DNA from 3 places in the Paenibacillus sp. FSL R10-2771 genome. Region 1 is predicted to be linked to each of the others. Evidence: riboswitches for the same ligand, from Rfam matches in the RefSeq annotation. Region 1 holds a riboswitch; each other region holds the start of a gene.
The links. Region 1 has a riboswitch for cyclic di-GMP ahead of NSU14_RS28610 (transglutaminase-like domain-containing protein). Riboswitches for the same ligand answer to the same signal wherever they lie in the genome.

Region 1 (8,049 bases):
CCTTTGTCCCGGCGCTCTCTGCTTCGGCGGAAGGCTTCACCATTAAGGGACTGATTGATGCCCAGAAAAATATGTACAACTATCACAGCCAGCTTGTAGCTACGCATCCGTTCGCCTCTTCCTGGTGGGAGTGGCCGTTCATGAAACGTCCGGTCTGGTTCTTCAGCGGCGGTGAAGGCTTGCCGGAAGGTAAGGCCAGCAGTATCGTGACCATGGGGAATCCCCTCATCTGGTGGACAGGAATCTTCGCTATGCTGGCAGCCGTGTGGCTTACCGTGAAACGCAGGGACAAGAATCTGTACATGATCTGGATCGGGTTCTTCTCACAGTATGTCCCGTGGATGCTTGTGCCGCGTGAGACGTTCCTGTACCATTATTTTGCGATGGTGCCATTTATGATTCTGTCGGTTGTCTATATCCTGAAGCTGCTTGACAGCAGATTCGGCGACGCCAAATATCTGCGGTATGCCTATGTGGCTGCTGCAGCCATCCTGTTTGTAATGTTCTATCCGGTGTTGTCCGGAATGCAGATTAACAGCAGTTATATAAATACTGTACTGCGCTGGTTCCCTTCCTGGGTATTCTAGGGGCACTATTTAAGAAGGCATATGTTTCAGAAAACAGTTTTATTGCGGGGTATCTCGTAGAAACTTATAGGAGGAACTAAGGTGAAAGCCAGATACAGTGTAATTGTCCCCATGTTCAATGAGGAGGAAGTCATTCAGGTAACCTATGAGCGGCTCAAAAAAGTAATGGATGGTTGCGGTGATTCCTATGAACTGGTTTTCGTCAATGACGGCAGCCGGGACCGCACGGCGGAGATCATGCGCGAGATCAGCAGCCGGGATGAGCATGTCAAGCTGATCGACTTCTCCCGTAATTTCGGCCACCAGGTGGCGATTACGGCTGGTATGGATTATGCCGAAGGCCAGGCAGTCGTGGTGATTGACGCAGACCTCCAGGATCCTCCTGAGGTTATTCTGCAGATGATTGCCAAGTGGAAAGAGGGCTACGAAGTCGTGTATGCCAAGCGGTTGAAGCGTCACGGGGAGACTTTCTTCAAGAAAGTCACCGCTAAGATCTTTTACCGCCTACTCAGCAGTATGACCAGTGTTGAAATCCCTACCGATACCGGGGACTTCCGGCTGATCGACCGTAAAGTCTGTGATGTGCTGCGCGGTTTGAAGGAGAAGAACCGGTATGTCCGGGGTCTGGTAAGCTGGGTAGGCTTCCGGCAGACCATGGTAGAATATGTGCGGGAGGAGCGCTTTGCCGGGGAAACGAAATATCCGCTCAAGAAAATGATCCGGTTTGCGCTCGACGGCATCACCTCCTTTTCCCACAAACCGCTCAAAATCGCATCCTATATCGGATTCTTTCTGTCCTTTTCCAGCTTCATCTATCTGTTCCTGGTATTGTTCCAAAAAATCTTTACCTCCTGGACCGTACCCGGATGGGCATCTATAGTCGGCGTGAACCTGCTCTTCAACGGGATTGTGCTGATGCTGCTGGGGGTAATTGGTGAGTATATCGGACGGATCTATGATGAGTCGAAGGACAGACCGCTCTATATTGTACGTGAGACCAAAGGCTATCCGGATGCGGAAATAGAAGACACGCGGAAGGAAAGCGATTATGCCAGATAAGAAATGGAGTGCGGGGTTCATCCAGTTCCTGAAATTCAATGCGGTAGGCCTGCTGAATACACTGATTGATTTTGCTGTATTCACACTGCTGCATTCCCTTGGGATGATCAACACCCCTGCGCAGATTATTTCCTACAGCGCCGGTACGGCCAACAGCTTCTTCTGGAACAAAAAGGTAACCTTCCGTGATCGGGACAGAGGCAATAAAGAGGGCTTCGACCGGATGCAGCTGATCAGGTTTATCGTGCTGAATCTGTTGGTGCTGGGTATATCGGTGCTGCTGATTCATATATTGACCGATTCTCTCGGTATTCAAGTGCTGGTCGCCAAAGTGCTGGTCACATTTGTTACGGTGATCATTAATTTCTTCGGAAGCCGGAAATGGGTATTCTGATAATTAAGAAGCATTGCTTCTTAATTATTCCGGAAGGGTAACATCTATTCTATATTACGGAGGCGATTGTCATGCGGAAATTATCCTATTTGATTATACTTGCCGGGGTGCTTATTATGCTCTATCCCAAAGGAAGCGAATGGTACAATGACCGTCAGCAGCAAAAGCTGCTGGAAGAGGCTGAACAGGCCTACAGTGAAATCGTTCCGTCTGCGTCAGCTCCGGCCAGTGCTGATCTAAGTAAGCCTTACGCGGAAGTAACCCAGCTGCTGGCGGATGAGTCGGCTGCGGAAGAGCCAGAACCCTCTGCTGCGCCTGAGATTGAAGTCGGAGGCAAGGTGATGGCAATCATCGAAATCGACAAAATAGATCTGAAGCTGCCTGTCCTGGAAGGCGCCACCAAGGCGAATATGAAGCATGCTGCTGCGCATATGAAGGAGACGGCTCCGCTTGGCTCTGCTGGGAATGCTGCAATTGCAGCGCATAGATCAAGAACTACGGGAAGGCTATTCAACAGATTGAATGAAGTTGGAGTCGGGGACACTATTTCCGTTACAACCGGCAAGCAGGCATACAATTATGTAGTTTATGATGTGACTATTGTGGAACCAACCGATGTATCCGTATTGAAAGGGAATAAGGATGACAAGATTCTAACACTCATTACTTGTGATCCGCTGGTGAATCCAACGCATAGACTTATCATTCACGCAAAGTTATCGTGATGTTTGTAGAATAATGACGGAAAAACTTAAAATACTTAAAATTTTTATTTGTTTTCGCGGAAATCTAGTGATTTAGGTCTTGATAATAGAAATAGATATGGTAAGATATAACTATACAAAGCTAATACACGATAAACGGCAAACCTATCGAAAGGTAGGGACGCAAAGCTAGAGGGCCTTCCCGTAAGGATGGCAGCCAGCTACCGAATGAAGAGGCTTTTTTGTTTGTTCTTATTGTGAATCTAGCATTTTATGGTAGAAGCAAGGACAGATAAAGCTTATACGATAACGGCAAACCTATCGAAAGGTAGGGACGCAAAGCTAAAGGGCCTTCCCGTAAGGATGGCAGCCAGCTACCGAAAGGGGTTTTATCCAATGAAGAAGTTCTATTTAATGTTGGTTACACTATTCGTAGTGGTTACGTCGGTGCAGACAGGTACAGCTCAAGCTGCTAATGCAGATGCAAGCTGGTTGAACATAGGTCAACTTGATCAGGGTGTTATCGGAGTTTCTTATAATGTTCCTAAGGATAAGAAGATTAAGCTGATGATCACCAAAGATAATAACAGCTACACCTACAACTTATACACTTCCAAACCAACTGAAACATTCCCGCTTCAACAAGGTAACGGTTCATACAAGGTTTCCGTACTTGAGAACACTAACGGCAACAAATACAAAGTAATCTCTTCCGAGACGGTAGATCTTAGCCTGAGCAACGCCAACGCCGTATATCTGAGCTCCGTACAGAATGTTAAATGGAGTTCTTCCGATAAAGCAGTTCTGAAAGCAACACAGCTTACACAAGGTTTGACATCAGATGAAGACAAAGTGAAGGCTATCTATAATTATATCGTAGCCAATGTGAAATATGATTATTCCCTGGCTTCCAGTGTTACTACAGATTACATCCCTAACAACGACAGCACCTTGGCTACCAAGAAGGGGATCTGCTACGATTACGCTTCCTTGTTCGCTACTATGCTTCGCAGTGAAGGCATTCCTACCAAACTGGTTATGGGTAACACAAGTTATGTGACTTCTTACCACGCTTGGAATGAAGTGTTCCTTAATGGCAAATGGGTAACTATTGATACTACAGTTGATGCTGGACTTGCCAAGAACAGCAAAACAGCAGATCTGGTTAAAGTAGCAAGTAAATATACTGCAGCTAAGTTCTACTAAGAGCACAGATGCATTCATAGTTTCATTGAGGATAACCCGCTTAGTAATTAAGCGGGTTATTTTTATTTTGGAAAAGGTTGCTTTTTGGTAGAGAGATAGGGTATTATAAATAAGCGTTGTTGGAGCGGCAAACTTAATAAGAAATGGCTTAAATAAGTGATTTCAAAATAAAGCTTGCATTACTCGAATGAATGTGATATATTATAAGAGTTGCTGGTGACGCGATGAGCGGCGCTGACAACGAGCTTGATCTTTGAAAACTGAACAACGAGTGAGTATCGGAAATCACGAAAGTGACTTCCAAAAAAGAGAATGAAAATTCTCGTCAGATGTTTCAAAATGAGCAATCGCTCTTTCTAAATACAATTTGGAGAGTTTGATCCTGGCTCAGGACGAACGCTGGCGGCATGCCTAATACATGCAAGTCGAGCGGAGTTTGAATGGAAGCTTGCTTCCATTCATGCTTAGCGGCGGACGGGTGAGTAACACGTAGGCAACCTGCCCTCAAGACTGGGATAACTACCGGAAACGGTAGCTAATACCGGATAATTTCTTTCCTCTCCTGAAGAGAGAATGAAAGGCGGAGCAATCTGCCACTTGGGGATGGGCCTGCGGCGCATTAGCTAGTTGGTGGGGTAATGGCTCACCAAGGCGACGATGCGTAGCCGACCTGAGAGGGTGAACGGCCACACTGGGACTGAGACACGGCCCAGACTCCTACGGGAGGCAGCAGTAGGGAATCTTCCGCAATGGGCGAAAGCCTGACGGAGCAATGCCGCGTGAGTGATGAAGGTTTTCGGATCGTAAAGCTCTGTTGCCAGGGAAGAACGTCCGGTAGAGTAACTGCTACCGGAGTGACGGTACCTGAGAAGAAAGCCCCGGCTAACTACGTGCCAGCAGCCGCGGTAATACGTAGGGGGCAAGCGTTGTCCGGAATTATTGGGCGTAAAGCGCGCGCAGGCGGTCATTTAAGTCTGGTGTTTAAACCTTGGGCTCAACCTGGGGTCGCACTGGAAACTGGGTGACTTGAGTACAGAAGAGGAAAGTGGAATTCCACGTGTAGCGGTGAAATGCGTAGATATGTGGAGGAACACCAGTGGCGAAGGCGACTTTCTGGGCTGTAACTGACGCTGAGGCGCGAAAGCGTGGGGAGCAAACAGGATTAGATACCCTGGTAGTCCACGCCGTAAACGATGAGTGCTAGGTGTTAGGGGTTTCGATACCCTTGGTGCCGAAGTTAACACAGTAAGCACTCCGCCTGGGGAGTACGGTCGCAAGACTGAAACTCAAAGGAATTGACGGGGACCCGCACAAGCAGTGGAGTATGTGGTTTAATTCGAAGCAACGCGAAGAACCTTACCAGGTCTTGACATCCCGATGAAAGCATTAGAGATAGTGCCCCTCTTCGGAGCATTGGAGACAGGTGGTGCATGGTTGTCGTCAGCTCGTGTCGTGAGATGTTGGGTTAAGTCCCGCAACGAGCGCAACCCTTGACTTTAGTTGCCAGCAGGTGAAGCTGGGCACTCTAGAGTGACTGCCGGTGACAAACCGGAGGAAGGTGGGGATGACGTCAAATCATCATGCCCCTTATGACCTGGGCTACACACGTACTACAATGGCCGGTACAACGGGAAGCGAAACCGCGAGGTGGAGCCAATCCCAGCAAAGCCGGTCTCAGTTCGGATTGCAGGCTGCAACTCGCCTGCATGAAGTCGGAATTGCTAGTAATCGCGGATCAGCATGCCGCGGTGAATACGTTCCCGGGTCTTGTACACACCGCCCGTCACACCACGAGAGTTTACAACACCCGAAGTCGGTGGGGTAACCCGCAAGGGAGCCAGCCGCCGAAGGTGGGGTAGATGATTGGGGTGAAGTCGTAACAAGGTAGCCGTATCGGAAGGTGCGGCTGGATCACCTCCTTTCTATGGAGAATCGTCACCTGCAACGGTGACATTCAAATCGGAAGCGTAAGCTTCCAAAACTCAGGTCTAGGCCTGTTACTCACTCGTTGGTCAGTTTTGAGAGCTCAAACTCTCATCTTTAAACTGTCTGAATTTTCGAACATCACAGTCGTGATTGTACCGAAATTTCAGCACCTTGATCCTTGAAAACTGGATACCGAAACGAATTTGCGTTTTAGAACATCTTTTAGCTGAAACTTGTGTAAGCAAGTTGAAATAGTTATTAGTTGCTACAGCGATTTTCCTAACGGAAAACGCATTGGTTAAGCTAATAAGAGCACACGGAGGATGCCTAGGCGCCAGGAGCCGACGAAGGACGTGGCGAACAACGAAACTGCCTCGGGGAGCTGTAAGCAAGCTTTGATCCGGGGGTGTCCGAATGGGGAAACCCAGCTGTGGTAATTCGCAGTTACTCGTATCTGAATACATAGGATACGCAGAGGCAGACCAGGGGAACTGAAACATCTAAGTACCCTGAGGAAGAGAAAACAATAGTGATTCCGTCAGTAGCGGCGAGCGAACGCGGAACAGCCTAAACCAAGGGGCTTGCCTCTTGGGGTTGTGGGACGTCTCACATGGAGTTACAAAGGAATATGGTAGGCGAAGAGGTCTGGAAAGGCCCGCGATAGAGGTAAAAGCCCTGTAGCCTAAACTGTGTTCTCTCCGAGACGGATCCCGAGTAGTGCGGGGCACGTGAAACCCCGTATGAATCCAGCAGGACCATCTGCTAAGGCTAAATACTACCTGGCGACCGATAGTGAAACAGTACCGTGAGGGAAAGGTGAAAAGCACCCCGGAAGGGGAGTGAAATAGAACCTGAAACCGTGTGCTTACAAAAAGTCAGAGCCCGATCTATGGGTGATGGCGTGCCTTTTGTAGAATGAACCGGCGAGTTACGTTTAACATGCAAGGTTAAGGTGAGAAGCCGGAGCCGCAGCGAAAGCGAGTCTGAATAGGGCGATTGAGTATGTGGACGTAGACCCGAAACCGTGTGATCTACCCCTGTCCAGGGTGAAGGTGCGGTAACACGCACTGGAGGCCCGAACCCACGCATGTTGAAAAATGCGGGGATGAGGTGGGGGTAGCGGAGAAATTCCAATCGAACTCGGAGATAGCTGGTTCTCCCCGAAATAGCTTTAGGGCTAGCCTCGGTGAATGGAGTGGTGGAGGTAGAGCACTGATTGGGTGCGGGGCCCGCAAGGGTTACCAAGCTCAGTCAAACTCCGAATGCCATTAACTTCTTGCCGGGAGTCAGACAGTGAGTGCTAAGATCCATTGTCAAAAGGGAAACAGCCCAGACCATCAGCTAAGGTCCCCAAGTGTGTGTTAAGTGGGAAAGGATGTGGAGTTGCACAGACAACCAGGATGTTGGCTTAGAAGCAGCCACCATTGAAAGAGTGCGTAATAGCTCACTGGTCGAGTGACTCTGCGCCGAAAATGTAACGGGGCTAAACACACCACCGAAGCTATGGCTAGATGCTTTGCATCTGGGGTAGGGGAGCGTTGTATGTAGGTTGAAGGTGTACCGTAAGGAGCGCTGGACAGCATACAAGTGAGAATGCCGGTATGAGTAACGAAAAGATCAGTGAGAATCTGATCCGCCGAAAGCCCAAGGTTTCCTGAGGAAGGCTCGTCCGCTCAGGGTAAGTCGGGACCTAAGGCGAGGCCGAAAGGCGTAGTCGAAGGACAACAGTTTGAAATTACTGTACCACCGTAATCCGCTATGAGCGATGGGGTGACGCAGGAGGGTAGTGACGCGGACTGATGGATGTGTCCGTCTAAGCAGTGAGGCTGATGTGTAGGCAAATCCGCACATCGATAAGGCTGGGCTGTGATGGGGAGCGAAAATTGTAGTAGCGAAGGTCATGATCTCACACTGCCAAGAAAAGCCTCTAGCCAGGAGAAGGTGCCCGTACCGCAAACCGACACAGGTAGGCGAGAAGAGAATTCTAAGGCGCGCGGAAGAACTCTCGTTAAGGAACTCGGCAAAATGACCTCGTAACTTCGGGAGAAGAGGTGCCTCGGTAGGGTGAATAGCCCGAGGGGGCCGCAGTGAAAAGGCCCAAGCGACTGTTTAGCAAAAACACAGGTCTGTGCGAAGCCGCAAGGCGAAGTATACGGGCTGACGCCTGCCCGGT
Region 2 (8,049 bases), 480 kb from region 1:
CTGGCAGACAAATTCATTGTCCTGAGCGAATACTTCCGGGGTATGCTGCATGATCTGCACGGGGTGCCGCTGCACAAGATCATCGTCATTCCGGGTGCGGCTAATGTGGAACGGTTCGTGCCTTCCACCAACCGGCTGGCGATCCGGCGGACACTGAATCTGCCGGAAGGTGCAACTACCGTGCTGACGGTCCGGCGGCTGATGAACCGGATGGGGCTGCTGCAGCTGCTCGAAGCCTGGAAGCAGGTTGCCGAACGGTTCCCGAACGCAATTCTGCTGATCGGGGGCAAAGGCCCGCTGCGCGGTGAGCTCGAAGAGAAAATAGCCGATTACGGACTGGGCAACAAGGTCCGGCTCCTGGGCTATATTCCCGATCATGAGCTGGCCTCCTATTATCAGGCGGCGGATATGTTCGTCGTTCCTTCGCAGGCGCTGGAAGGCTTCGGCCTGATCACCGTGGAGGCGCTGGCCTCCGGACTTCCGGTGATGGCGACTCCGGTCGGCGGCAACAAAGAGATTCTGCAGGGCTTCCGGCCGGAGCTGCTGTTCAAGAGTGCAGGCAGCGACGATATGGCAGAAGGCATGATTCATATGCTGAGCAACCGCAAGCTGCTGCCGGGCCGTGACGAATGCCGGAATCATGTGCTGGAGAAATATACCTGGCAGCATGTAGGCGATCAAGTGGAGTCCGTATTCCTCGAAACTTTGGGAAAGGGTGTGAGCGTAGGATGATCAAAGTCGCTTATATTGATCACACCGCCAAATGGAGCGGCGGAGAGGTTGCCTTGTTCAACATTCTCACCAACATCGGTGAACAGATTAGCCCGCTGGTGATTCTGGCGGAAGAAGGCACTTTGGCCGAACGGCTGCGGGAGAAGGGCATTGATGTCCGCATTATCCCGCTGGACGAGAGCATCCGCAGCCGCGGACGCAACGCTGTGAACCTCGGTGCTCCGGCTGCTGCAATGAAGCTGCTGGCCTACGGCCGTAAGCTCGCTCCGCTGCTCAAAGAGGAGAAGGTCGATTGCGTGCATACCAATTCGCTGAAATCGGCATTTTACGGAGCGGTGGCTGCCAAAAAAGCCGGAGTGCCCCTGATCTGGCATATCCGGGACCATATCGGAGCCCCGTACCTGAAGCCGGTTGTCGCCAAGGCGATCCGGCTGCTGTCACGCCTGCTGCCGAACGGCGTCATCGCCAATTCCCATTCCACGCTGAATGCGCTGGAGCTGCCGCGGTCGAAGAAGACGCTGGTCGTTTACTCCGCTTTTGCCAAAGCGATTGGTGAAGGGATCGGCAAGCGGGACCAGAAGGACTTCAATGTCCTGCTGGTGGGACGCCTGGCTCACTGGAAAGGCCAGCATATTGTACTGGAAGCCGCCAAGGCCTTCAAGCATGACAGCCGGGTGAAGTTCTGGCTTGCCGGAGACGCGCTGTTCGGGGAAGAGGAATACAAACAGGAATTAATTCAGCAGATGCAGCAAGGCAACATTACCAATGTCAGCCTGCTGGGTCATGTAGATGATATACAAGGACTTATGAACAAAGCCGATTTACTGATTCACACGTCGATCACCCCCGAGCCGTTTGGCCAGGTCATCGTCGAAGGTATGGCGGCTGGACTGCCGGTGATTGCCTCCAATGAAGGCGGACCGGTTGAGATTGTAGTTCCTGGCGTAACAGGAATGCTGATCCAGCCGGGAGATGCTACTGTACTTGCAGACTCCATCACCTGGATGCTGAACCATCCCGAAGAGCGTAGACGGATGGCGGATAATGGAATGAAACGGGTGAAAGAGCATTTTGTCATCGAGAATACGGTCAAGGATATCGTCGCTTACTACAAAGGTTTGCTGGCGGTTACCTGACCCTCGTACTTGGACAATGCTTAAGACTTGCTTCACTATCCGTTTCTACCATGCGTTCACTGCTTGATGATGCTGCTCCATAAAACTTTGAGGATGATTCACATGAAAATTGCGATAGCGCACGATTACTTAATCCAAATGGGCGGAGCGGAAAGAGTGGTGGAGGTTTTTCATCACATGTATCCGGATGCTCCGATCTTCACAACGGTTTTTAACGGAAGCCGCCTGACCGATAACCTCAAAGATGCGGATATCCGGGCCTCCTGGCTGCAGAAAATCCCCGGCGTGAAGCGGAATTTCAAAGGGGTGCTGCCGCTCTATCCCATGGCCGTCCGCGATTTGGACTTCAGCGGGTATGATATCGTCCTTAGCTCCAGCAGTGCTTTTATGAAAAGCATCCAGGTGCCCGAGTCTACATTTCATCTGTGTTACTGCCATACCCCCATGCGGTTCGCCTGGGATTATGACACTTACATGGAGCGGCAGTCGAATTCCGGATTATTCAAAAGACTGCTCAAGGTGTATATGCAGCGGCTGAAGAACTGGGACCAGCGTACCTCCAAAAATGTAAATCAGTTCGTAGCCAACTCCTCCGTCGTGAAGACGCGGATTCAGAATTATTATCACCGGGATTCCGATGTGATCTTCCCGCCGATCAATACAGCACGCTTCACCAGCTCCCCTACCATTGGAGATTACTATCTGATCGTATCCCGGCTGGTTTCCTACAAGCGGATCGATCTGGCAGTGGAGGCGTTCAACCGTAACGGTGTGAAGCTGTACATCGTGGGAGACGGGCCGGACCGCAAGCGTCTGGAAGGCATGGCTAAGGATAATATCTCTTTCCTGGGCCGGCTGGAGGATGAAGAGGTGACAGGACTGATGTCGCAGTGCCGGGCTTTTGTTTTTCCCGGAGAAGAGGATTTCGGCATTACGCCCCTGGAGGCGAATGCAGCAGGAAGACCGGTCATCGCCTATCAGGCCGGAGGAGCGCTGGACACGATTATTCCTTACGTCAACGGCGTGTTCTTCCAGCACCAGGAAGTTGATGATCTGCTCCAGGCCATTGATGAAGCAGAATCCTACGCGTGGGATATCGAGCAGATTATGGGCCATGCACGTAAATTTGATGAGCAGGCGTTTATGGTCCAGTTCAAGCAGTATGTGGAACAGGCCTACGTCAATTTCCTAAAAGGAGGATGATTGTATGAAACTCGCAGTAATCGGTACCGGATATGTAGGTCTTGTCTCAGGTGTCTGCTTCACCCTTAACGGAAATCATGTCATCTGTGTGGATAAGGATGAGGCGAAGATCGAGAAGCTGAACCGGATGGAATCCCCAATCTATGAGCCGGGTATTGAGGCACTGATCGAAATGAATCTCCGCGAGGGCAGGCTGAGCTTCTCGGCAGATCTTAAGGATTCGGTCCGCCGCTCCGACATCGTCATCCTTGCCGTAGGGACCCCCTCACTGCCGGGCGGTGAAGCGGATCTAAGATATATCGAAGGGGCAGCCATTGAAATTGCGCAGGCAATGGAAGGCTACAAGGTCATCATGACCAAGTCAACCGTACCCGTAGGCACCAATGAGAAAATCCGCAATTTGATCGCTTCGCACACGAATCATCCCTTCGACATTGTCTCCGCCCCTGAGTTCCTCCGTGAAGGCTCCGCGATCCGCGATACGCTGCATCCCGACCGGATCGTGATCGGACTCGATAATCCTGAGCTTGAGCCGATGATGCGCCAGCTTCATCAGGGCTTCACGGACAATGTATTCGTCACGGATATCCGCAGCGCCGAGATGATTAAATATGCTTCAAATGCATTCCTGGCTACTAAAATATCGTTCATTAACGAAATCGCCAATATATGCGAAAAAGTGGGAGCTGATGTAACCGAGGTGGCCGAGGGCATGGGAATGGACCGGAGAATCGGATCTACATTCCTGCAGGCCGGTATCGGTTATGGAGGCTCCTGTTTCCCGAAAGACACCAATGCGCTGATCCAGATTGCCGGTAACGTGGATTACGAGTTCAAGCTGCTGAAATCGGTGGTCGAGGTCAATAAAGGCCAGCGCTTCATGATCATCTCCAAGCTGCATGAATCGCTGGGCAGCCTGCGCGGCGCAGTCATCGGTATCTGGGGCCTCGCCTTCAAGCCGAACACCGATGATGTCCGCGAGGCGCCTGCCCGTGAAATCGTTGAAGCGCTGGTAGCCGAAGGCGCCACGGTGAAGCTCTATGATCCGATTGCCGCCGAGAATTTCCGGGCGCAATATGATCACCCGCAGCTTCGCTGGTGCGGGCTGGCGGAAGAGGCTGCCGAAGGCAGCGATGCGGTATGCCTCCTGACCGACTGGAGCCAGTTCAAGGATATCGACCTGCATCTGCTGGCGAAGAGCATGCGCCGTCAGGTGTTGATCGACGGCCGCAATGTCTATAGCAAAGAGCAGATCGAAGGAACCGGCCTGGAGTATCATTCTGTCGGACGCCCGCAGATGGGCGGCCTTAGCGGATTCTCCGCCAGCGTTGCTGGCGCGGTCTAAGCTCTTGGTCTATCAGTGATCCTGCAGCCTCCCACTGAAAGTGTGATGCACGGGGAAATTAGAGGGAAAAACCCCTCTAATTCCGCTGAAAGTAAGCTGTATGGGGAAATTAAGGGAAAAAATCCCTCTGATTCCGCCGAAAGTGTGCTGTACGGGGGAATTAAGGGGAAAAATCCCTCTAATTCCGCCAAAAGTGTGCTGTATGGGGAAATTAAGGGGAAAAATCCCTCTAATTCCGCCAAAAGTGTGCTGTATGGGGAAATTAAGGGGAAAAATCTCTCTGAATGCACCAGATATGTGCTGTATGAGGAAATGAGGGGCAAAAGTGCTCCTGATTTCACCGGATGCGGGCTAAACGAGGAAATGAGGGGCAAAAGTGCCCTTGATTTCACCGGATGCGGGCTAAAGGAGGAAATGAGGGGCAAAAGTGCTCCTGATTTCACCGGATGCGGGCCAAAGGAGGGAATGAGGGGCATTAGTGCTCTTGATTCCACCGCCGCGTAAGTGAACGTAAAACCTTGGAACAAGAGTGTTATGTTTCCCCTTCGCTGCTACAGCGAGCGGAAATCCCTTGGAACAAGATGCATTTAATCCCTTAAATCTCTCACCGCCGCTTAGTTGAGCGGCGCCGCCTTGGAACAAGCGTGAAATGGCTTTTGTCCCCGCAAAAGCAGGCGGGGCAGCCGCAGGTTCAATTGCCGCAACAACAAGCGGCAGCAGCTGATTCAATTGCCGCTCAACCAAGCGGCAATAGCCGGATCTTTAGCCGGGAGCTTCGCCTGCGGGCGAAGCGAATAAGCCAGCTGTTATGTAATGGAACGGAGAGGGATTTTGGAACTGTAGGAGCGTTAGCGTCCGCCTTTGTCTCCGGATTTCTACCGCGATAAGCGGTTTAAATCAGGAAATCCGGAGACAACAGCGGCCGAAAGTCCAAACATTCCTTGCAGTGACCCTCATAACAGCCGCTTTTAGGCTTAAGCAAACGCAGCCAGCTCCCAATAACAATCCGATATTTTCGCGACATCATATAAACTTAGGAGGGTTCACTTATGAAACTAGTACTTCTATCAGGCGGTTCTGGTAAACGGCTCTGGCCTTTGTCCAATGATTCACGTTCGAAGCAATTTCTGAAAGTACTGGAAAGCCCGGCAGGTGAACCGGAATCCATGGTACAGCGGGTATGGAGACAGCTGCAGGAGACAGGGATGGCGGAATCGTCCTACCTGGCTACCGGCCGCAGCCAGGTAGAGATGATTCAGAGCCAGCTGGGCAGCGGGGTGCCGATTATCGTTGAGCCGGAGCGGCGCGATACCTTCCCTGCCATCGCACTGACAGCAGCTTATCTGTATTCGGTCGCCGGTGTTTCACCAAGCGAGACGGTAGCCATCCTGCCCGTCGATCCTTATGTGGAGTCGTCCTTCTTCGAAACCGTTCTGCAGCTGGAGAGCACGATGCTGGAGAGCGGCGCCAATCTGGCGCTGATGGGCGTAGTTCCGGAGCATGCCTCCGAGAAATACGGCTATATCATTCCTACCAGCGCCGAAGCGGGGGCGAGCGGGTATCTGCAGGTGAGCCACTTCCAGGAGAAGCCGGACCGCAAGCAGGCTGAGGAGCTGATCAGCCGGAACGCGCTCTGGAACTGCGGCGTGTTTGCTTTCCGTCTAGGTTATCTGCTGGATATTCTGCAGCGCAAAGGACTGCCGCTGAACTATGAGGAACTGCAGAAGCAGTATAAACTGCTGGCTTCCATCAGTTTTGATTACGAAGTGGTGGAAAAAGAAGAGAATATCGTGGTTCAGCCTTACGCCGGATTCTGGAAGGATCTGGGCACTTGGAACACGCTGACTGAAGAAATGACCAGCAATCATGTCGGCAAAGGCTTCGTCACTGCAGATTCCGAAGGCACCTGCCTGATCAACGAGCTGGACATTCCGATCACCGTGATCGGAGCGAAGGATCTGATTATCGCCGCCAGCCCGGACGGAATTCTGGTTACGCACAAGGCGGAGAGCCCGCGCATTAAAGAAGTGCTGAAATCTTTTGAACAAAGACCGATGTACGAAGAACGCCGCTGGGGCCACTACAAGGTAATTGATTATGTGAAATATGCGGAAGGCAATGAGGTGCTGACGAAGCGAATCTTTATCTCTGAAGGTAAAAATATCAGCTATCAGCTGCATCACAAACGCAGTGAAATCTGGACCATTGTCAGCGGTGAAGCCAGCATTGTGCTCAATGAGAAAATGCATAATGTGAAGGCGGGGGATGTCGTACGGATTCCGGAAGGCACCAAGCATGCGATCCTGGCATTGACAGATATGGAATTTATCGAAGTGCAGACCGGCTCTGAGCTGGTGGAGGAAGATAACATCCGAATCACCTTGGATTGGGAAGATATCGCCTTGCAGCAATTCATTTCATAGGTCTAATCTATCTATATAACCAATTGTTACAAATCCAAAACAGGTATTAAGAACCATTTATTAAGAAAATTTCATTTTTGCTCTAAATTAAAACTAAATAGGGACGATACTTACGGTAAGAGGGATTAATCCTTCCAATACGACAAAGGCAAACCTAATCGAAAGATAGGGACGCAAAGCTATAGGGCCTTCGCAAGAGTGGCAGCCTGGCTACCGAAAGGAAGATGGATTTTGATAACTTACCGTAAGTCTCGTTTGCTGTGCACTGTGCTGTCTCTGGCCCTTTTATTGACTGCAGTACCTCTGGGACTCGGCGGAATGCCTTCATCTGCAGAAGCTGCGTCTAGTTCCAAAGCGCCCATTAATCCGGAGGCTTCAACCGAAGCAGTCAGATTGCTGGATGATCTGTATTCTATCACTGGAAAAGGCATTATTACCGGCCAACATGACTATCTGGAAAGTCCGGACGAATTCAGCAACAAGCTGAAAGGAACCAGCGGACAATATGCTGCTCTTCACGGCTATGAACTGGGCGTAATCAGCGGGCAATCGGAAAGTACAGCAGCGGCGCAACGCAGAAATGTTGTGAACAGCGCGATCAACTGGTATAAGGGCGGCGGCATTGTAGCCATGACTTTTCATGAGAATCTGCCCGGTACCGCATACCTCTGGTCCAATGTTCAGAAACCGCTGAGCCAGGCGGAATTCAATAAATATATTACTCCGGGTACAACACAGTACACTGCATTGATTGCAGATCTGGACAAAGTGGCAGTTTCACTTAAAAGCCTGCGGGATGCTGGTGTTCCCGTACTCTGGAGACCTTACCACGAAATGAACGGTGACTGGTTCTGGTGGGGGAAGAAAAATAACTTTGCTGCGCTTTGGAATATTATGTATGACCGTTTCGTAAACGTTCATAAATTAAACAACCTGCTGTGGGTATGGAACCCCAATGCACCCAATGCCTGGTCTGATCCTTATGCGCTGACCTACCCGGGGGCTGACAAGGTGGATGTACTCGCGGCAGATATATATGAGAACGATTATATGAATAAATATCATGACAGCCTGCTCGCACTTGCGAATGGCAAACCGATTGCCATTGGCGAGAATGGACAAATGCCAAGCACAGCAAAGCTGCAACTCTCACAGAAAAATTGGGTATATATGATGAGCTGGGGAAAAATGCTGTATGAAACCAACACAG
Region 3 (8,049 bases), 180 kb from region 1:
AACTCCAACACCGACACCAACACCGACAGCAACGGTGAAACCGACACCCACGGTAAAACCAACGCCAACACCTAAGTGCACTCCGACGCCAACACCGACAGTGAAGCCGACACCAACACCAACGGTAAAGCCGACGCCGACAGTGAAGCCGACGCCGACACCAACGGTAAAGCCGACGCCGACAGTGAAGCCGACGCCGACACCAACGGTAAAGCCAACGCCGACAGTGAAGCCGACGCCGACACCAACGGTAAAGCCAACGCCGACAGTGAAGCCGACGCCGACACCTAAGTGCACTCCGACGCCAACACCGACAGTGAAGCCGACACCGACAGTGAAGCCAACACCGACAGTGAAGCCAACACCGACAGTGAAACCGACACCAACAGTGAAACCAACGCCGACAGTGAAGCCGACGCCGACAGTGAAACCAACACCGACAGTGAAGCCGACACCGACAGTGAAACCAACACCGACAGTGAAGCCAACACCGACAGTGAAACCAACACCAACGCCAACGGCGGCACCGACACCAACGCCAACAGCGGTACCGACACCAACGCCAACTGCTGCACCAACACCGACACCAACACCGACGGCAGCACCAACACCAACACCGACGGTAGAGCCAACACCGACACCGACGCCAACACCAACGCCAACGGCAGCGCCGACACCGACACCGACGGCGGCACCAACACCAACGCCAACGGCGGCACCAACACCAACGCCAACGGCAGCACCAACACCAACGCCGACACCAACGCCAACGGCAGCACCGACACCGACACCAACAGCAGCACCAACGCCAACAGCGGCACCAACACCAACGCCGACGGCAGCGCCGACACCAACGCCAACGGCAGCACCGACACCAACGCCAACGGCAGCACCGACACCAACGCCAACAGCGGCACCAACACCAACGCCAACGGCAGCACCGACACCAACGCCAACAGCGGCACCAACACCAACGCCGACGGCTGCACCGACACCAACGCCAACAGCGGCACCGACACCGACACCAACGCCAGAGCCAACACCAACACCAACGGCAGATCCAACACCAACACCAACAGCAGCACCGACACCAACACCAACACCGACAGCAGCGCCAACACCGACGCCAACGGCAGATCCAACACCGACACCAACAGCAGCACCAACGCCAACGCCAACGGTAGCACCGACACCAACACCAACGGTAGCACCAACACCAACGCCGACGGCGGCACCAACACCGACACCAACACCAACGGTAGCACCAACACCAACGCCGACGGCGGCACCAACACCGACACCAACAGCAGCACCAACGCCAACGCCAACGGTAGCACCAACGCCAACGCCAACGGTAGCACCGACACCAACACCAACGGCAGAGCCAACACCAACGCCAACGGCAGCACCGACACCAACGCCAACGGCTGCACCGACACCAACGCCAACAGCGGCACCAACACCAACGCCAACGCCAACGGCAGCACCAACACCAACGCCAACGGCAACACCGACACCGACGCCAACAGTAGCACCAACACCAACGGTAAAGCCAACACCAACGCCAACAGTAGCACCGACACCGACGCCAACGGCAGATCCAACACCGACACCAACAGCAGCACCGACACCAACGCCAGAGCCGACACCAACACCAACAGTAGCACCGACACCGACGCCAACGGCAGATCCAACACCGACACCAACAGCAGCACCGACACCAACGCCAGAGCCGACACCAACACCAACAGCAGATCCAACACCAACACCGACAGCAGTACCAACACCAACGGTAGAGCCGACACCAACGCCAACGGCAGCACCGACACCAACACCAACAGCAGATCCAACATCAACACCGACAGTAGCACCGACACCGACGCCAACGGCAGATCCAACACCGACACCAACGGCAGCACCAACACCAACGCCAACGGCAGAGCCAACACCAACACCAACGCCAACGGCAGCACCGACACCGACACCAACGGCAGAGCCAACACCAACACCAACAGTAGAGCCAACACCAACGCCAACACCAGCACCGACACCGACACCAACGGTAGAGCCGACACCAACGCCAACGGCAGCACCGACACCAACACCAACAGCAGATCCAACATCAACACCGACAGTAGCACCGACACCGACGCCAACGGCAGATCCAACACCGACACCAACGGCAGCACCAACACCAACGCCAACGGCAGAGCCAACACCAACGCCAACGGCAGCACCGACACCGACACCAACGGCAGAGCCAACACCAACACCAACAGTAGAGCCAACACCAACGCCAACACCAGCACCGACACCGACACCAACGGCAGAGCCAACACCGACACCAACACCAACACCAACACCAACACCAACAGTAGAGCCAACACCGACACCAACGCCAACGGCAGAGCCAACACCGACACCGACACCGACACCGACACCGACACCAACGGCAACACCAGCACCGACATTACCACCGACACCAGTGCCATCGTCTGCACCGCCCGTCTTTATTAATGTAGTGCCAACGCCGACTCCAATAATCGGCTATATTGTAAATCCGGATACCATAATCATTGATGATCCGCTGCCTTTGGGCCCTGTGGCAACAGCAACACCTCGGCCGTTAGTGGTGACACCAAGTCCAACCCTAACGCCAAGCCCAAGCGCAACACCAAGTTCAACGCCGATTGTGACAATCATTGATGAAGAGATTCCGTTAGGCAATGTACCTGCGGATGCCGCGCTCCCGAAGACTGGTGAGTCCAGTCCGGCTCCTTATTACTTAGTCGGTCTAGCCCTTGCAGGATTGGGAATATTCCTCGGCAGAAGATCCAGAACAGATAAACGTAAATAAATGCAATCCGTAAGATCCTTTCCGAAAGGCTGGCGATATCACCGCTAAATCGGGAAAAGGCTGCTTTGGGAGAAGACGTTCTCCTGAAAGCAGCCTTTTTCATATGGGATATACATTTGTTATTATGTTTCCTCTTAAAAGAAAATGTGCTAAGGAGAAAGAGGTGCGTCTTTAAGATCATGGGCCCTCATGTTTATATTAAAATTTGCAATATTAAAATTAGTTCTTTATACATGGTTCCAAAATATTCTTGTAGGTGCCATCGAGGGCGATGAGAGGATCGGTATTTAGGTGAAAAAGCTATAGATTCTTTAAAAAAACCTTTTGTAACAGTGCTTTGGAATGAATTAGCAGATATAATCTATTACCAGATGTTTCAAAGGATTTCATTGACAATCAGCCTTGATAGCGGATAAACTAAAAATAGTTCCAAAGTAACGAATGTCATAGACATTAGTATAAAAGTTTGATTTAGTACATAATTTCACAACCTAATCTTCCACTGACGTATAAACGCAAACCGTTCGAAAGGACGGGACGCAAAGTCCAGGAGTCTAAAGCGCGATGGAGCGCAATGATCGTCCGACTGCCGTAAAGAGAGCAATCCTCTTTCCGGCGGTCTTTTTTGTTATATAAATGTGGCCTATATCTATATTAACTGTGAGGTGAGCTGTATGTTCCAATTAAAAAAATTCAAACGTCTTACGGTGTTCGGACTTATAGCAGTTCTGATTGTAGGAAGCGGCGGAATTATTTCACTGGGGAGCACCTCAGTTAAAGCCGAGGGCAACTCTTTGCCGGGCAATGCATCCAAGTATAATGTGTTCATCTTGGGAGATGTTGATGTTAAACATAGTGATATTGAAGGTAGATTAGCTGCCGGCGGAAACGTGAATTTAAATGTTAATTATTCTGTGGGACATAGTCTTACTAGTGAGGAAACGAAGGAAGCCTACTCTCTCATCGCCGGTGGTAATCTGTATTATTCCCAGGGAGAAACCGTGGGTGATGTAGTCTACGGGGGGAGTTATAGCGGCAGCGGCGGCCCGCGCGGGGAACAGGAAGCTTACAACAACAAGTAAATGTTGTGGACTTTGCAGCCGAGTTCAGTTTGCTCCGTGAGAAATCTCAGCAGCTTGCTTCTCTGCCTGTTAATGGGGTTACCACTGCCAACTCCGGTAATTTCTTTTTGGAAGGTACAAATTCGGATGTTAACATATTTACTGTAGACGGCAGCAAGCTGTCTAGTGCAAATGAGTTGAGAATTAAGATTCCCGATGGCTCAACAGCTATAGTTAATATCTCCGGTACTTCAGTAACTATGAAGAATATGGGGACTGGAATTAATGGTAACGGAAATAAGGATAACGCTATGAACAGTAAAGTGTTATATAACTTCAGTCAAGCGACCAGTCTTCAAATCGAAGGTATCGGAGTTCTGGGATCTGTGCTGGCTCCATATGCCTCTATTCAATTTAATAATGGTCAAATCAACGGGAATCTGATCGGAGCTTCGCTCTCAGGATCGGGAGAATCCCACCATATACCTTATAAAGGCCAAGATCCGCCAACGGCAACGCCGACGCCACCGGCAACGACGCCGACGCCAACAGCAACACCAGCAGCGACACCGACGGCAACACCGGCAGCGACGCCGACGCCAGCAGCGACGCCGACGCCAACACCGGCAGCGACGCCGACACCGGCAGCGACGCCGACGCCGACGGCAACGCCAGCAGCGACGCCGACGCCGACGGCAACGCCAGCAGCGACGCCGACGCCAACAGCAACGCCAACGCCAACGGCAACACCGGCAGCGACGCCAACACCAACGCCAACGGCAACACCGGCAGCGACGCCAACACCGACAGCGGCACCAACGGCAACACCGACAGTGGCACCAACGGCAACGGCAACACCGGCAGCGACGCCGACGCCAACGGCAACGCCAGCAGCGACGCCAACGCCAACGGCAACACCGGCAGCGACGCCAACGGCAACACCGGCAGCGACGCCGACGCCAACAGCAACACCGGCAGCGACGCCAACGGCAACACCGGCAGCGACGCCAACAGCAACACCGACAGCGGCACCAACGGCAACACCGACAGTGGCACCAACGGCAACGCCGACAACAGCGCCAACGCCGACACCAACGGCAACGCCAACAACAGCGCCAACGGCAACGCCGACAGCGGCACCAACGGCAACACCGACAGCGGCACCAACGGCAACGCCGACAACAGTGCCAACGGCAACACCGGCAGCGGCACCAACAACAGTGCCGACCGCTGTACCGACAACAGCACCGACAGCAACCAGCACGAGCGTCTTTGTCCCAAGCTTCGTATTTCCGACATCAACCGCTCCGACAGTGATTGGGACTATTGTGACTGATACTGACACGACTATTATTGATGACCCGGTTCCTCTCGGGCCGGCAGCATCACCGGTTGTGACGGTGCTGACAACAACAGCGCTACAGCCAGTTGTGGAGGTTCCTGCACCTGGACCTTCACCTGTAGCAGGACCGGCACCTGAAGAAATCATTATCGATGACGAGATTCCTCTGGGCAGTGTGACTGCAGAGCAAACCCTGCCGCAGACGGGTGAATCAAGTCCTGCGCCGTACTATATTACGGGTGTTGTTCTTGCCGGTCTGGGCCTGCTTCTTAGAAGAACTGCCAGAGTGAACAAGCGCAAATGATTATGATTAAGCCGCTGTGTTTGGATGAGGGCTGCTGCCGGAGAGATTCTCCGGGAAGCAGTCTTTTTGTATACGGGGAGCGCATTCAATTCGTAGCTCACTACTTACACACACCAGGCAGCGCAGACTGACGGCAGTGTTTTTAGTTGGACGGATACCATGCTATACTATGCTCAAATTATTTATCTAAAAAAGCTGAGAATACTCCACCCTCGATAGGGTGGGGATGAATCAGCAGTTTTCGATTTCAAGACGAACATATGTGCTATAATATGGATGAGATCACTAAAAGGAGGTGTTGCACATGCTCGTGTCTGCGCAGGAGGTTTCTTCGAAACCCCTGGTTCATCAAGCCTATAAATATCGGATCTACCCCAATACAGAGCAACGGCAACTCATTCGTCGAATGTTTGGCTGCTGCCGTTTTGTGTTCAATTACTTCTTGGGAGCTTGGAATCAAAGTTATGCGGAAACGGGAAAAGGCTTGTCTTATGATGCTTGTGCAACACAACTCCCCGGTTTAAAAGCACAATACGACTGGCTGAAAGAAGTCGATAGCATCGCTTTGCAGTCGGCTGCTCGTCATGTGGCGGATAGCTTTGATCGTTTTTTCAAGAAGCAAAATCAAGCGCCACGCTTCAAGAGCCGAAAGCATCCGATTCAAAGTTACACGACCAAATTCACCAACGGGAATATCGCCATGGAGGGCAGTCGCTTGAAGCTCCCAAAACTCGGCTGGATACGTTTTGCAAACTCCCGGAAGCTGGAAGGCCGGATATTGTCCGCTACCGTTCGTAAAAACGCCAGCGGGAAATTTTTCGTTTCGCTCGTTTGCGAAGTTCAAAAGAACCCTCTGCCCCAAGTGGATACACCTATTGGCATCGACTTAGGCTTGAAAGAATATGCAGTATGCTCAAACGGGGAACATATCGCCAATCCTCGCTTTTACCGTCAATACGAGAACAAGCTGGCGCTTTGGCAGCGGCGGATGGCTGGGCGTACTCCGGGCGGCTCCAACTGGAAGAAAGCAAGGCAGCATATCGCTCGTATTCACGAACGCATTGCCAATAAACGAAATGACTTCCTCCACAAGCTGACCACGAGACTGATTCGTGAAAACCAAACGATTAGTATCGAACATCTGCGTGTGGCGAATATGATTCAGAACCCCAAGCTTTCAAAATCATTGCTGATGCGTCTTGGGGCGAGTGGGTGCGACAGCTGACGTATAAAGCGAAATGGTATGGACGAAATCTTCGGATCGCCGACACGTTTGAGCCGACCAGTCAGCGTTGCCATGTGTGTGGCACGATCCACCCCGAGGTGAAGAACCTGTCCGTTCGGGAATGGACATGTACGGCCTGCGGGACGATCCATGACCGTGACGAAAACGCCGCTCACAATATTGAACAAGTAGCGGTTTAACCGCCACCTAACCAAACGATAGAATTCAACATTTCACTTGCGTCAAAAATGTAAAACTGCGGGAACGCAGGGATCGCTTGCTCCATAAGAAGAGGGTACTCTTCTGTTCGCAAGAATCCGCCACTTCAAGCGTTAGCTAAGTGGGGGAGAATTCAAAAGCAAGAATACACATTTCCTCAAAGGAATGGTTGCTTACTGAAAGGGTGAACGTTATGTGGGGTATATACCTGCTAATAGTGCTGGTTGTAATCACGGGGATTTTGGCTTATGCCGGATTTTACTTTTATGGAGTGGCTATTAAGCGGGCGCCCAAGGAATTCCTGGGCAAGACGCCAGATCTGAAGGTGGACCCGCCGGTAGCCGGAGCTTCGTGGGGGGAAGGGGCGGAATGGGTGGCACGGCAGAACTTCCGGGAAGTGGAGCTGGTCTCGGAAGATGGACTGAAGCTGCAAGGCTACTATCTGGCTTCAGAGCGTGCTGCGGGCCGTACCGTAATTATCGCCCACGGTTATTCCGGCAAGGCTAAGGACATGGGGGCAACCGCCAAAAACTATTATGACAACCTGGGATATAATGTACTGCTGCCCGACGCCAGAGGTCACGGGAAGAGCGAAGGGGACTATATTGGCTTCGGTTGGCCGGAGCGCCGTGATTATCTGCAGTGGATCGGATTTATTCTGCAGGAGACCGGGCCGGAGGCGCAAATTGTGCTGCATGGCGTATCTATGGGCGGATCGACAGTGTTAATGACCGCCGGTGAACAGCTTCCTCCGCAGGTCAAAGCCGTTGTCGCTGATTGCGGCTACACCTCAGTCAAAGCGCAGCTGACTTACCAGCTGTGGCGGATGTATCATCTGCCGGGCTTTCCCTTTGTGCAGATAGCCAGCCTGGTAACGCGGATGAAGGCCGGCTATTATTTCGGTGAAGCGTCAGCGCTGAATCAGGTGCGTAAAGCCCGGGTGCCGATTCTGTTTATCCATGGAGATGCGGATAAGTTTGTGCCTTTTGCGATGATGGATGAGCTGTATGATGCCTGCAAGAGTCCGAAGGAGAAGCTGGT

Region 2: linked by a shared signal. The riboswitch ahead of NSU14_RS26560 (PA14 domain-containing protein) and the one ahead of NSU14_RS28610 (transglutaminase-like domain-containing protein) in region 1 are both predicted to bind cyclic di-GMP.
Region 3: linked by a shared signal. The riboswitch ahead of NSU14_RS29430 (collagen-binding domain-containing protein) and the one ahead of NSU14_RS28610 (transglutaminase-like domain-containing protein) in region 1 are both predicted to bind cyclic di-GMP.

The regions. Positions count from the first base shown of each region.
Region 1 covers NZ_JBBOBM010000001.1:6,640,783-6,648,831, reverse strand. Annotated here, with positions in the region: gene NSU14_RS28630 (phospholipid carrier-dependent glycosyltransferase) at 1-587, shown strand, start outside; gene NSU14_RS28625 (glycosyltransferase family 2 protein) at 669-1,646, shown strand; gene NSU14_RS28620 (GtrA family protein) at 1,636-2,040, shown strand; gene NSU14_RS28615 (class D sortase) at 2,112-2,765, shown strand; cyclic di-GMP riboswitch class I at 2,893-2,973, shown strand; cyclic di-GMP riboswitch class I at 3,046-3,126, shown strand; gene NSU14_RS28610 (transglutaminase-like domain-containing protein) at 3,159-3,950, shown strand; rRNA gene NSU14_RS28605 (16S ribosomal RNA) at 4,315-5,872, shown strand; rRNA gene NSU14_RS28600 (23S ribosomal RNA) at 6,173-8,049, shown strand, end outside.
Region 2 covers NZ_JBBOBM010000001.1:6,159,830-6,167,878, reverse strand. Annotated here, with positions in the region: gene NSU14_RS26590 (glycosyltransferase family 4 protein) at 1-732, shown strand, start outside; gene NSU14_RS26585 (glycosyltransferase family 4 protein) at 729-1,868, shown strand; gene NSU14_RS26580 (glycosyltransferase) at 1,971-3,071, shown strand; gene NSU14_RS26575 (UDP-glucose dehydrogenase family protein) at 3,076-4,416, shown strand; gene NSU14_RS26570 (hypothetical protein) at 4,462-4,920, shown strand; gene NSU14_RS26565 (sugar phosphate nucleotidyltransferase) at 5,466-6,839, shown strand; cyclic di-GMP riboswitch class I at 6,977-7,057, shown strand; gene NSU14_RS26560 (PA14 domain-containing protein) at 7,095-8,049, shown strand, end outside.
Region 3 covers NZ_JBBOBM010000001.1:6,819,633-6,827,681, reverse strand. Annotated here, with positions in the region: gene NSU14_RS29435 (choice-of-anchor A family protein) at 1-2,857, shown strand, start outside; cyclic di-GMP riboswitch class I at 3,362-3,451, shown strand; gene NSU14_RS29430 (collagen-binding domain-containing protein) at 3,532-3,939, shown strand; gene NSU14_RS29425 (choice-of-anchor A family protein) at 3,945-5,564, shown strand; partial or broken gene tnpB (IS200/IS605 family element RNA-guided endonuclease TnpB) at 5,869-6,989, shown strand; gene NSU14_RS29415 (alpha/beta hydrolase) at 7,202-8,049, shown strand, end outside.